Regions from separate parts of the Mesorhizobium sp. P2_D5 genome, predicted to be linked through region 1. Evidence: predicted binding sites of a transcription regulator. Region 1 holds the regulator's gene; the other holds the start of a gene.
The links. Region 1 encodes PhoB, which activates phosphate uptake and scavenging genes when phosphate is short. Its sites were predicted from a motif close to TGTCATNNANCTGTCAT; they were not measured.

Region 2: a site for PhoB is predicted at 1,506-1,522, ahead of AC1DYW_RS19460 (PhoX family protein). Genes of this name have one in related genera too.

The regions. Positions count from the first base shown of each region.
Region 1 covers NZ_JBFUEE010000005.1:402,604-410,597, reverse strand. Annotated here, with positions in the region: gene AC1DYW_RS23360 (sugar ABC transporter permease) at 1-1,307, opposite strand, end outside; gene xylF (D-xylose ABC transporter substrate-binding protein) at 1,457-2,497, opposite strand; gene AC1DYW_RS23350 (ROK family protein) at 2,853-4,100, shown strand; gene phoB (phosphate regulon transcriptional regulator PhoB) at 4,255-4,944, opposite strand; gene phoU (phosphate signaling complex protein PhoU) at 4,964-5,671, opposite strand; gene pstB (phosphate ABC transporter ATP-binding protein PstB) at 5,697-6,503, opposite strand; gene pstA (phosphate ABC transporter permease PstA) at 6,500-7,351, opposite strand; gene pstC (phosphate ABC transporter permease subunit PstC) at 7,355-7,994, opposite strand, start outside.
Region 2 covers NZ_JBFUEE010000004.1:354,255-359,069, forward strand. Annotated here, with positions in the region: gene urtA (urea ABC transporter substrate-binding protein) at 1-748, opposite strand, end outside; gene AC1DYW_RS19455 (hypothetical protein) at 1,049-1,456, shown strand; gene AC1DYW_RS19460 (PhoX family protein) at 1,578-3,488, shown strand; gene AC1DYW_RS19465 (GMC family oxidoreductase) at 3,598-4,815, opposite strand, start outside.

The sequences.
Region 1 (7,994 bases):
TCGAGCCAGACCGCGACGACCAGCACGGCGCCGACGACGATGCTCTGCAGCGGCGAGTCGATGCCGAGCAGCACCATGCCGGACTGCAGCGACTGCATCAGCAACGCGCCGAGCATGGCGCCGAGCACCGTTCCCGAGCCGCCGGCAAGCGAGGTGCCGCCGATGACGGCGGCGGCGATCACCAGCAGCTCGTCCAACGTGCCCAGCGCATTGGTCGACGCGTTGAGGCGGGCCGACGAGATCGCCGCGCTGATCGCGGCCAGTACACCCATGATCATGAACACCTTCATGGTCACCCAGCGGGTGTTGATGCCGGCGAGATTGGCGGCCTCTGGATTGCCGCCGATGGCAAAGACATAGCGGCCGAAACGGGTGCGCTTGGTGATGAAGGTCATGACGATACCGACCGCGACAGCCATCAGCACCGGTATGGCGATGCCGTGGGCGATGAACAGCCCGCCTTCGGGAATGGTGATGCCGTTCTGCTGTGCATACTGGCGCACGATGCCGATTGGCCACGGATAGGAATTGGCGATCCAGACGGCCCCAAGGATGGCAGCGCAACTGACCACACCGAGAAAGGTTTCCGCCCACACGGGGCGCAGTGGAAAGTTGAACCGTTTGCGCTGCGACCGGCCGTTGAGCAACGCGAAAGCCACAGCCACGCAAGCGACGATGCCGATGATCCAGCTGGCGGTGGCGCCGACCGAGCCTCGCGGTCCGCCGCCCATCAACTGGAATGTAGCGTCGAGTGGCGCGACCGTGCGCCCGTTGGTGATCAGCCATGCCATGCCGCGCCAGACCAACAGACCGCCCAGCGTCACGATGAAGGCAGGAACTTCGAGATAGGCGATGATGAAGCCCTGGAAGGCGCCGATCACAAGACCGAGCACCACGCCGACCGCCAGTGCGATGATCCAGAGCCATGGATTTCCAAGCTGGAAGCCGATGACGCGAATGAGGAATTCGGCTTGCGCCACACCCATGATCATACCGATCACGCCTTCGACGGAACCAACCGAAAGGTCGATGTTGCGCATGACGATGACCAGCACCATGCCGGTCGCCATGATCGCGACCGAGGAAGTCTGCACCGACAGGTTCCAGAGATTGCGCGGCGTCAGGAAAAGTCCGCCCGACAGGATATGAATGCCGACCCAGATGACCAGCAACGCACCGACCATGCCAAGCATGCGCGTATCGAGTTCGGTCGCCTTGAGGAAGCGTCCGACGGCGCTCAATTCGGACGCACGCGCCCGGTCTGCGGGCGTATTCGCGGCAGGCGTGTTAGAGGCCGTGTCGGTCATGATGTCCTCCCACCGGTTTGCCGTCTGGCGCGGATGCCGGAACCACGATGCTATTTGCTTTCCGCGATCATTTGAAGCGGAATGCCCCTTGAGAAACGCCGCGGCCCAGGGGCCGCGGCGCTGAGATCGAACCGGGATCCCGTTCGGTTTTAGTTGCAGGCCGCGACGGTGCCGGCGGCGACGCCTGCACAGACTTCGTCCTTCTTGATCCAGCCGGCGTCGATGACGACGTTGAGATTGTCCTTGGTGATCGCGATCGGGGTCAGGAACAGCGAGTTGGTCTCGTTGCCGCCGGGCGTGGTGAACTTCACGGCGTTCGGGATCCTGTCCAGGGCAGTGCCAGCGGCCAGCTGCGAGGCGATCTCGGCGGCGTTCTTGCCGAGTTCGCGTGCGTCCTTCCACACCGACACGGTCTGTGTGCCGAGTGCGACGCGGTTCAGTGCGGCATGGTCGCCGTCCTGGCCGGACACCGGAACCGATCCTGCCAGCCCTTGCGCCGTCAGTGCGGCGACGACGCCGCCGGCGGTGCCATCATTGGCTGCCACCACGGCATCGACCTTGTTGTCGTTGGCGGTGAGGAACTGTTCCATGTTCTTCTGGGCATTGGCGGGCAGCCAGCCATCCGTATAGGCTTCGCCGACATTCTTGATCTTGCCGCTGTCGATGGCTGCCTTGAGCACTTCCATGGAGCCTGCGAACAGGAAATCGGCATTCGGATCGGCGCCCGAGCCCTTGATGAAGACGTAGTTGCCTTCCGGCTTGACCTTGAATACTTCGCGGGCCTGCATGCGGCCGACTTCCTTGTTGTCGAAGGTCAGGTAGAACACGTTCTTGTTCTCGATCAGCCGGTCATAGCCGACGACCGGAATGCCTTCGTCCAATGCCTTCTGCACCGCCGGGCCGATGGCCGAGGCATCCTGCGCCAGGATGATCAGCGCGTTGGCGCCCTGCGAAATCAGGCTCTCGACGTCGGTGAGCTGCTTGCCCGGATTGGACTGCGCATCAGCGGAAATGTATTTGTCACCAGCCGCCTCGATGGCCTTCTTCATCGCCGCTTCGTCGGTCTTCCAGCGCTCTTCCTGGAAGTTGGACCACGAAACGCCGATGACCTTGTCCTTCGCCTGCGCGACCGACACCAGCGTCAGCGACATGGCGACACCCGCCAGGATGGCGGCTGTGAATTTTTTCATAATATCCTCCCTGCGCCGCGTATGGCGCGACCAAACTGACCCGTAGGCCGGCACAGAGGCTCTATTTTTTCGAGCCTCGAAAAAATAGTGATCCAACGCCCGAACGCTGTCAACATCGATTCTGATGGATTTTGACGTCTCTTCGAGTTTTTTTCGAGCTCCGGAATAAATAATGACATGATGGTGGGGTTCTGCCAGAATTTGGCTTGGCGCATGTCGCCCCAAAAGTGCGCAGCGGTTTTGGGGCAACGACACGCGCAGAAACAAGTGCCTGAAGCGCGTCGCGCTTTCAGGCTTCGCTGATGGCCTTCGGGAGGCACGAAAGGCTACAGCGACCGGGAGGATGTGAAAAAGCATGTCGGTCGGAATCCGCCACGACGATCTGCGCCGCCGCAACCGGGCGATGGTGATTGCGGCCGTGCGCCGCGCCGGACAGCCGTCCCGCACCGAGATCGCCGCGACCACGGGCCTCAGCCATTCGACCATATCGGCGATCTCCTCCGACCTCATCGGCGAAGGCATCCTGACTGAGAGCAAGCCGAGCGAGGCCGGCTCGCTCAAACGCGGCCGGCCGCAGGTCGGCCTCGGCCTCAATCCGGAAGCGGCGGCGGTGATGACCGTGGTGCTGTCACTGAACTTCCTCTCGGTCGCCGTCATCGACTATGCCGGCCAGGTGATCGCCGAGGAACAGCGCCGGCTGGACACGCTGACCATGTCGCGCGACGCGCTGGTCGGTGAATGCGTTGCCATCGTACGGCGTCGTCTCGAAGACCCCGACCTCGACGTCCGCAGTGTCGCCCGCATCGCGCTGGCGATCCAGGGCATCACCGACACACGTGCCCGCGCCATGCTGTGGTCGCCGATCACGCCGCACACCGATATCGCCTTCGCCGACATACTCGAGGACGAGTTCGGCATCCCTGCCACCATGGAGAACGACTGCAATATGATGGCGATAGCGTTGCGCTGGCGCGACCCTGATCGCTACCGCGACGACTTCATCGCCATCCTGTTGTCGCACGGCATCGGCATGGGTCTGGTGCTGAAGGGCGAGCTGTTCACCGGCACTCATTCCTCGGGCGGCGAGTTCGGCCATATGATCCATCGGCCACACGGCGCGCTGTGCCGCTGCGGGCGGCGCGGCTGCGTCGAGGCCTATGCCGGCAACTACGCCATCTGGCGCAACGCAAGGCAGATGAGTGAGGACGCGGAACCGGTCGCCGATGTCAGTGACGCTGACATGCGCGCGCTGGCGACCGCGGCCCGCGAGAGGGATGGACCCGAGCGCGAGGCCTATCGCAAAGCCGGCGAGGCACTCGGCTACGGTCTCGGCAGCCTGTTCGCGCTGATCGACCCGGCGCCCGTCGCCATGGTCGGCGTCAGCGCCGCCGCCTTTGACCTGATCGAGCCGGCATTGCGCGAGGCGATTGCGCAGACCGCCGGCGGGCAGCATTCGCAATCGATTTCTTTCGACACCGAACCGAACGAACTTCCACTGATCCGCGAAGGCTGCGCCACGCGGGCATTGACCTTTGTCGACCAGGAGATTTTCGCGCCCGGCACGCAGGCGAGGTCCGGCCTCGGCGGCAAGAACGTCGCGTGAATGGCGCGCCTGGATGTTTTGAGATTCAGGTTAGGCCGAGTCGAGAATGGCGGGTTCCAAGAACCGGAGCGGAGCGGACATTTGGATCCGTGAGTACCGGAAGCGCAGGAAACTGCCGTTCGCAGGCCGGCATCACCTGAATATCAGCATATCCCTAATCTTCCCGGATTGCGTAGCCCGCCCCGCGGATGGTGCGGATGACATCGGGCATGCGGCCATTGTTGACCGCCTTGCGCAGCCGGCCGACATGCACGTCGACCGTGCGTTCGTCGATGTAGATCGTCTCGCCCCAGACATTGTCGAGCAGTTGGCTGCGCGAGAACACACGGCCGGGATGGCGCATCATGAATTCGAGCAGGCGGAATTCGGTCGGTCCGAGCCGAATCTCGCTCTTCTTGCGATAGACCCTGTGCGATTCACGATCGAGCACGATGTCGCCGACCTTGAGCACGCTGGACAGCACTTCCGGCTTGGCGCGGCGCAGCAGCGCCTTGACCCTGGCCATGAACTCCGGCGTCGAGAACGGCTTGACCAGATAATCGTCGGCGCCGGTCGAGAGGCCGCGCACACGATCGCTTTCCTCGCCACGCGCGGTCAGCATGATGATCGGCAGCCGCTCGGTCTCGGGCCGCATTCTTAGCCGGCGACAGAGTTCGATGCCGGACACTGCTGGCACCATCCAGTCGAGCACCAGCAGGTCAGGCACGTTTTCCTGGAGGCGGATTTCGGCTTCGTCGCCGCGCGTCACCACCTCGACCTGGTATCCCTCGGACTCGAGATTGTAGCGCAGGAGCACGCCAAGCGGCTCCTCGTCCTCCACCACCATGATGCGTGGCGCGATCATCGACTGGTCACCCCTGCCGTCATGCCGCCGGCGCGGACATCGCCGTCTCGTCCTGCTTCGGACGATTGGCGGGCAGCTGCGTACCGGTCAAAACATAATACGCATTTTCCGCAATGTTGGTGACGTGATCGCCGATGCGTTCGAGGTTCTTGGCGCAGAACAAAAGATGCGTGCAGGCGGTGATGTTGCGCGGGTCTTCCATCATATAGGTCAGGAGTTCGCGGAACACCGAGGTGTACTTGACGTCGATGCGCTCGTCGTCGGCGCGCAGCTTCGCCAGCGCCGCGGCGTCGCGCGCCGTATATTCCTCGATGACGCCCTGCACCTGGATCAGCACCAGCTGCGCCATTGCGTCGATGGAGTGCGACAGGTCGCGCGGGGTGACGCTGAGGCCGACGGTGCCGACGCGCTTGGCGATGTTCTTGGCAAGGTCGCCAATGCGCTCGAGGTCGCCGGCCATGCGGATCGAACCGACGACATGACGCAGATCGTCGGCCATCGGCTGACGCTTGGCGATCAGTGTGATGGCGCGGTCGTCGAGCTCGCGCTGGCGCGCGTCCATGATCGCATCGTCGGAGACGACACGCTGCGCCAGGGCGTTGTCGGAATTCAACAGCGCCTTGGTGGCGCCGCCGACCATCGAGCCGGCGAGGTCGCCCATGTCGCGGATCAGCCTGCTGATCTGTCCGAGATCCTCGTCGAAAGAAGCGACTGTGTGTTCGCCCATGATCTTAGTCCTCGTATGCCTGAGCTCAGCCGAAGCGGCCGGTGATGTAGTCCTGCGTGCGCTTCTCGCGGGGCGACGTGAAGATCTTCTCGGTGCGGTCGAACTCGACCAGTTCGCCCAGATACATGAAGGCGGTCTGCTTCGACACGCGCGCCGCCTGCTGCATGTTGTGGGTGACGATGACGATCGTGTAGTCGGCTTGCAACTCGTCGATCAGCTCTTCGATCTTGGCGGTCGACAGCGGGTCAAGCGCCGAGGCCGGCTCGTCGAGCAGGATGACTTCCGGCTTCACCGCCACGGTGCGGGCGATGCAGAGTCGCTGCTGCTGGCCGCCGGAGAGGCTGAGGCCGCTGGCGTTGAGCTTGTCCTTGACCTCAGTCCACAGTGCGGCGCGCTTCAGCGCCTGCTCGACACGGCCGTCCATCTCGGACTTGCTGATCTTCTCGTAGAGCCTGACGCCGAAGGCGATGTTTTCATAGATCGACATCGGGAACGGCGTCGGCTTCTGGAATACCATGCCGATCTTGGTCCGCAGCAGATTGAGGTCCTGCGAGCGGTCGAGAACGTTCTGGCCGTCGAGCAGCACCTGGCCCTCGGCGGTCTGCTTGGGATAGAGCTCGTAGATGCGGTTGAAGACGCGCAGCAGCGTCGACTTCCCGCAGCCCGAAGGTCCGATGAAGGCGGTGACGCTGCGCTCGGGCAGCGACAGCGTGATGTCCTTCAGCGCCTTGCTCTGGCCGTAGTAGAAGTTGAGGTTCTTGACCTCGATCTTGGCCTTGCCGGCAATTGCCTCGGCGGCGATCGTCATGTCTGGAGACAACATCTGGCTCATTTGTCCTCTCTGCGTCCGGTCAGGCTGCGAGCAAAGATGCTGAGCGCGAGAACCGTCAATGTGATGATGAGTGCACCGGTCCAGGCCAGTTGCTGCCATTCCTCGTAAGGGCTGAGAGCAAACTGGAAGATGGTCACAGGCAGGCTGGCCATCGGCGCGTTGAGATTGCTCGACCAGAACTGGTTGTTGAGCGCTGTAAAGAGCAGTGGCGCCGTCTCGCCGGAGATACGGGCGATCGACAGCAATATGCCGGTGACGATGCCGGAAAGGGCGGCGCGGTAAGCGACCGACTTGATGACCACCCAGCGCGGCGCGCCGATCGCAGTGCCGGCTTCGCGCAACGCGTTCGGCACCAGGTTGAGCATGTCCTCGGTGGTGCGCACGACGACCGGGATGACCAGGATGGCAAGCGCGACGGCGCCGGCGATCGCCGAGAAATGCCCCATCGGCCGGACCATCAGTTCGTAGACGAACAGGCCGATGATGATCGACGGCGCCGACAAAAGGATGTCGTTGATGAAGCGCACCACGGTGGTGAGCTTCGAAAAGCGTCCGTACTCGGCCATGTAGGTGCCGGCCAGCACGCCGATTGGTGTACCGACGACGACGCCGATAATGGTCATCACGATGCTGCCGTAGATGGCGTTGAGCAGGCCACCGGCATCGCCGGGCGGCGGCGTCATTTCGGTGAACACCGCAAGATTGACGCCGGACAGGCCCTTGTAGAGCAGGGCGCCGAGGATGAGCGCCAGCCAGGCAAGTCCGATGCCCGCGGCGGCGACGCACAGCGTCATCATCACGGAATTCTTCCTCTTGCGGCTCTGATGAAGCGATGTGGCTGTCGACATCGGTCAGGCTCCCGTGCGGGCGTCAATGCGCATCAGCATGTAGCGTGCGATGGCGAGGATCAGGAAGGTGATGACGAACAGGATCAGGCCGAGCGCCACCAGCGAAGAGGTGTAGAGATCGCCAACGGCTTCGGTGAATTCGTTGGCGATGGTTGCGGAGATCGTCGTTGCCGGCGCGAACAGCGAGGTGCTGATGCGATGCGCGTTGCCGATGACGAAGGTCACTGCCATGGTTTCGCCGAGCGCGCGGCCGAGGCCGAGCATGACGCCGCCCATGATGCCGATCCTTGTGTAGGGAATGACCACGCGGCGGGTCACTTCCCAGGTCGTGCAGCCGATGCCGTAGGCGGACTCTTTCAGCACCGGCGGCACCGTGTCGAAGACGTCCTTGGTGATCGAGGTGATGAAAGGCAGCACCATGATGGCAAGGATCAGCGACGACGTCAAAAGGCCGATGCCGTAGGGCGGACCGGCAAACAGGCTGTTGAGGCCGGGAATGCCGTGGAACACGCTGATGATGAAGGGCTGCACGGTCGTCTGCAGGAAGGGCGCCAGCACGAACAGGCCCCAGATGCCGTAGATGATCGAAGGGATGCCGGCGAGCAGCTCAACCGCCATGCCGATCGGGCGCCGCAGCGGGCGC
Region 2 (4,815 bases), on a different contig from region 1:
GTTCCTTGTAGAACGGCACATTGGCGTCGCCGTTGACGGTCGAGACGACGGCGGTCTTCTTGCCGGCCGAACCAAACTTCTTGATTGCTGAAACTTCGGTCTGCCAGTCGGAGAAGCCGAACGGCGTGTAGTTGACCATGATGTCTTCCGCCGCGACGCCCTTGGCCTTCAGATAGGCCTCGAGGATCTTGTTGGTTGTGCGCGGATAAACGTAGTCGGTGCCTTCAAGCACCCAGCGCTTCACCGAACCGCCATCCTCGCTCATCAAATAGTCGACGGCCGGAATGGCCTGCTGGTTCGGCGCCGCACCCGTGTAGAACACGTTGCGCTCGCTTTCCTCGCCCTCATACTGGACGGGATAGAACAGGATGTTGTCGAGCTCGCTGAACACCGGCAGCACTGATTTGCGCGACACCGAGGTCCAGCAGCCGAACACCGCGGCGACCTTGTCCTTGGAGATCAGCTCGCGCGCCTTTTCGGCGAACAGCGGCCAGTTGGAGGCCGGATCGACGACCACAGCTTCGAGCTTCTTGCCAAGCAGGCCACCTTTGGCGTTCTGCTCATCGATGAGCATCAGCATGGCGTCCTTGAGCGTCGTCTCAGAGATCGCCATGGTCCCGGACAGTGAATGGAGAATGCCGACCTTGATCGTGTCGTCGGCCGCCCTGGCAGGCGCGGACATCAACAGGCCGGCGGCAACGACGCTCGCCGAAAACATTTTTGTTATTGTCGAGAAATTACCCCTCATGCCTAACACTCCCAAGCTGGTTGATTGCACCGCAACAATGCAATGCAACCCCCGTGCCAATCGCTCAGGAGATGCCGAATAATGGGTGATAGTTAAACATTATCAGGCGCTTGGTATATTAGCTTTATGAAAACAAAGAAGACCGGTTAAAAATTGATTGAGAGAAATTTGCGCAGCGCACAAGGCGCCTGCCTAATTTTCGCCCAAATTGGCAATGTGCCTAGTTTTTGGCCTTCGCCGGCGGATGTTGCGGCTCGGCGCAGAAATAGGGCAAGCTCGCCCCATCAAACGAGCGACGTCATGGCATCCGGCATTTCACGCATTTTTATCGGCATATTGCTTCTGGCGGCAGCGACCGGCACTGCCCGAGCCGACTTCAGCGACGGTAAGATGCCCGACGGCATCTACCACTGCGAAGTGTACCTGCTTGGCATGTTCCTCGACCTCGGTGACATCACCATCAAGGGCAACGTCTACAGCGGCCCAGTCACCTTCGGGACCGCCCAGCAGGGCTACAATTACCAGATGGATGCAAACGGTGTGATCTCCTGGCTGGGACCGCTCGGCGGATATACGGCTGGCGGCAACTCGCTGTCGCTGACCCAGGCCACGCTCGACGGTCAAAGTGCGCCCTCCTTCGACATCATCATGAGACAGCCCGACGGCGCCTTCACCGCCTCGACCTGCACCAAAGGAAGCGGCCAGTAAGTTATTCCCTGGCAATGGCCGCCGCCTCGGCGGGCCTGCCTCTCTCTCATGTCATCTGGATGTTGCCGAAACTGGATAGGCAGCGGTGCGCCGTCACCATCCACCTTGAGAGGCAGACACAATGGCCAATTCACCGTCTTCATCCTCCCCTGTCATTCGCGACGTCATAGCCGAGCGCGTCTCGCGCCGTACTCTCCTGAAAGGCAGCCTCGCATCTGGTGCTTTGATTGCCGGCGGCAGCTTCGTCGGTTCGTTGTTTGCCGGAGAAACACATGCCGCGGCGCTTTCCACACTTGGCTTTCCCGAGTTGAAGCGCGTCTACGACAAGACCCACGCCGCCGCCGAAGGCTATGAGACCACGATCGTGGCACGCTGGGGCGACCCGCTCGTCGCGGGTCTGCCGGATTTCGACGGCAACAAGGTCGCTGCCGACGAGCAAGAGAAGCGCTTTGGTTACAACTGTGACTACATCGCCTTCCTGCCGCTGCCAAAAGGCACGGTCAATTCCGACCACGGCCTGCTCTGCGTCAACAACGAATACATCTCGCCCAATGTCATGTTTCCCGGCATGACCGAGGATGACGCCGGCAAGACGATGAGCAAGGAACAGGTCGATCTCGGCATGGCCGCCATGGGGCACTCGATCGTCGAAGTGCTGTTGAAGGATGGTAAGTGGTCGTTGGTCGAGGACAGCCCGCTCAACCGCCGCATCACCGCCAACACCGAAATGACCGTTTCCGGTCCGGTTGCCGGCCATGCCTTGATGCAGACCTCGGCCGATGCTACCGGCAAGAAGGTGCTCGGCACCAGTTACAATTGCAGCGGCGGCTTCACTCCGTGGGGCACCGTGCTGACCTGCGAGGAAGGTGTTTCCGACCTGTTCGGCGGCGATCCGAAGAAGGCGCCGAGCGCGGAAATCCTCGATCGTTATGGCTTCGACGGTTCCGACATCTATGGCCGTGGCCGCTTCCACGACCGCTTCAATCTCGACAACGAACCGAACGAGGCCAACCGTTTCGACTGGGTGGTCGAGATCGATCCCTATGATCCCCAGTCCAAGCCGGTGAAGCGCACGGCACTTGGCCGCATGTCGCATGAGGCGTCCACCGTCGTCCTCAACAAGGACGGCCGCGTCGTCGTCTACATGGGCGACGACGATTATTTCGAATACATGTACCGCTTCGTCTCGAACAAGGCTTACGATCCGGCCAAACCGGCCTCCGGCAACGACCTGCTGGACGATGGCGTGCTTTCGGTCGCGCGCTACGACGCCGACGGCTCCATGACCTGGCTGCCGCTGGTTCACGGCCAAGGCAAGCTTACGGCTGAAAACGGCTTTGCCGATCAGGCCGAAGTGCTGCTGAAAACACGGCTGGCGGCGGACGCGCTGGGTGCCACGCCGATGGACCGCCCCGAGGACATTGAGACCAGTCCTGTGACCGGCCGCGTCTATGCGGTGATGACCAAGAACAAGAAGCGCGACCAGTCGAAGGTCAATCCGGCCAACACGCGTCCGGAAAACCTCTGGGGCCACATCGTCGAACTGATCCCGCCAGGCGGCCGCGGCGTGGACGCCGACCATACCGCCGACAAATATGCCTGGGATCTGTTCGTGCTGTGCGGCAACCCGAAGGACGCCGCGGTCGGCGCCACCTTCCATCCGGAAACATCGGACAATGGCTGGTTCGTCTGCCCCGACAACATCACCTTCGATCCGGCCGGCCGGCTCTGGGTGGCGACCGACGGTGCCAATGATTTCGACCTGCCGGACGGCGTCTACGGCGTCGACACCGAAGGCCCGGCGCGTGGCCTGCCGAAGCTGCTGTTCACTTGCCCGCATGGCGCCGAAGCGACCGGCCCTTGCTTTACCCCCGACGGCACGACCTTGTTCCTGTCGGTCCAGCACCCGGCCGAGGACGCCGAGACGCTCGACAAAGTGCAGACACTGTGGCCCGACTTCAAGGACGGCCAGTTGCCCCGCCCGTCCGTGGTCGCCATCCGCCGCAAGGACGGGCAGCCGGTCGGCGCCTAATCAGTCTGGTCACACAAAAAGGCGGAACGCGCGTTGCGCGTTCCGCCTTGCGGCCCGGGAGGACACTGAAATTGGCACCGCCCCGGTTACGGGGCGATGTCTTGCCGGCTCAGATCGTCTTGGCCGACATCTGCGCGGCGATGTAATCGGCCTGGCGGATCGCCAGCGACACGATCGTCAAGGTCGGGTTTTCGGCGGCACCCGTCGTGAACTGGCTGCCGTCCGACACGAACAGGTTCTTGATGTCGTGCGTCTGGCCATGCTTGTTGACGACGCCGTCTGCCGCCTTCTCGCTCATCCGGTTGGTGCCGAGATTGTGGGTCGACGGATAGGGCGGCGTCGGGAAGGTGCGCGTGGCGCCGACCGCGGCATAAAGCGCCGAGGCCTGCTTGTAGGCATGGTTGCGCATCGCGGTATCGTTCGGGTGATCGTCGAAATGCACGTCGGCGATCGGCATGCCGTGCTCGTCCTTCATGTCGGCATGCAGCGTGATGCGGTTCTCCGCGCGTGGCATGTCCTCGCCGACGATCCACAGCCCGGCCATGTGGTCGTAGTGGTCGAGCGCCGTGGTGAACGAGCGGCCCCAGGCCCCTGGATCGAGGAAGGCCGCCATGAACGGCAGGCCGAGCGACAGCGTCTCGAACTCGTAGCCGCCGACGAAGCCGCGTGACGGATCATGGCGCGCCTCGTCGCGGATGATGCCGGCCATGGTGGTGCCGCGATACATGTGCACCGGTTTGTCGAAGATGGCATAGACCGAGCCCGTGGTGTGGCGCATGTAGTTCTTGCCCACCTGCCCCGATGAGTTGGCAAGGCCGTCGGGGAATTTGCCCGACGACGAATTGAGCAGCAGCCGCGGGCTTTCGATTGAGTTGCCGGCGACTGCGACGATACGGGCTTTCTGCTCTTGCAGCTTGCCATCCTTGTCGGCGTAGACCACGCCGGTCACCTTGCCCGAGGCGTCATGGTTGATCTTGATCGCCATGGCGTTCGGCCTGACCTCGAGATGGCCTGTTGCCTCGCCCTTGGGGATCTCGGTGTAGAGCGTCGACCATTTGGCGCCCCATTTGCAGCCCTGGAAGCAAAATCCGGTTTGCTGGCAGGACAAGCGGTCGTCGCGCTCGACCGAGTTGATGGCCATGTTGCCGGTGTGGCATTCCTTATAGCCAAGCTTGTCGGCGCCAGCCTTCAACACCTTGAAATTGTTGTTGCCCGGCAATCTCGGCCAGTCATTGGTCCCGGTGACGCCCATCTTGGCTTCGGCCTTGGCATAGTAGGGCTCCATCTCGGCCAACGTGATCGGCCAGTCGAGCAGGGTGGCACCTTC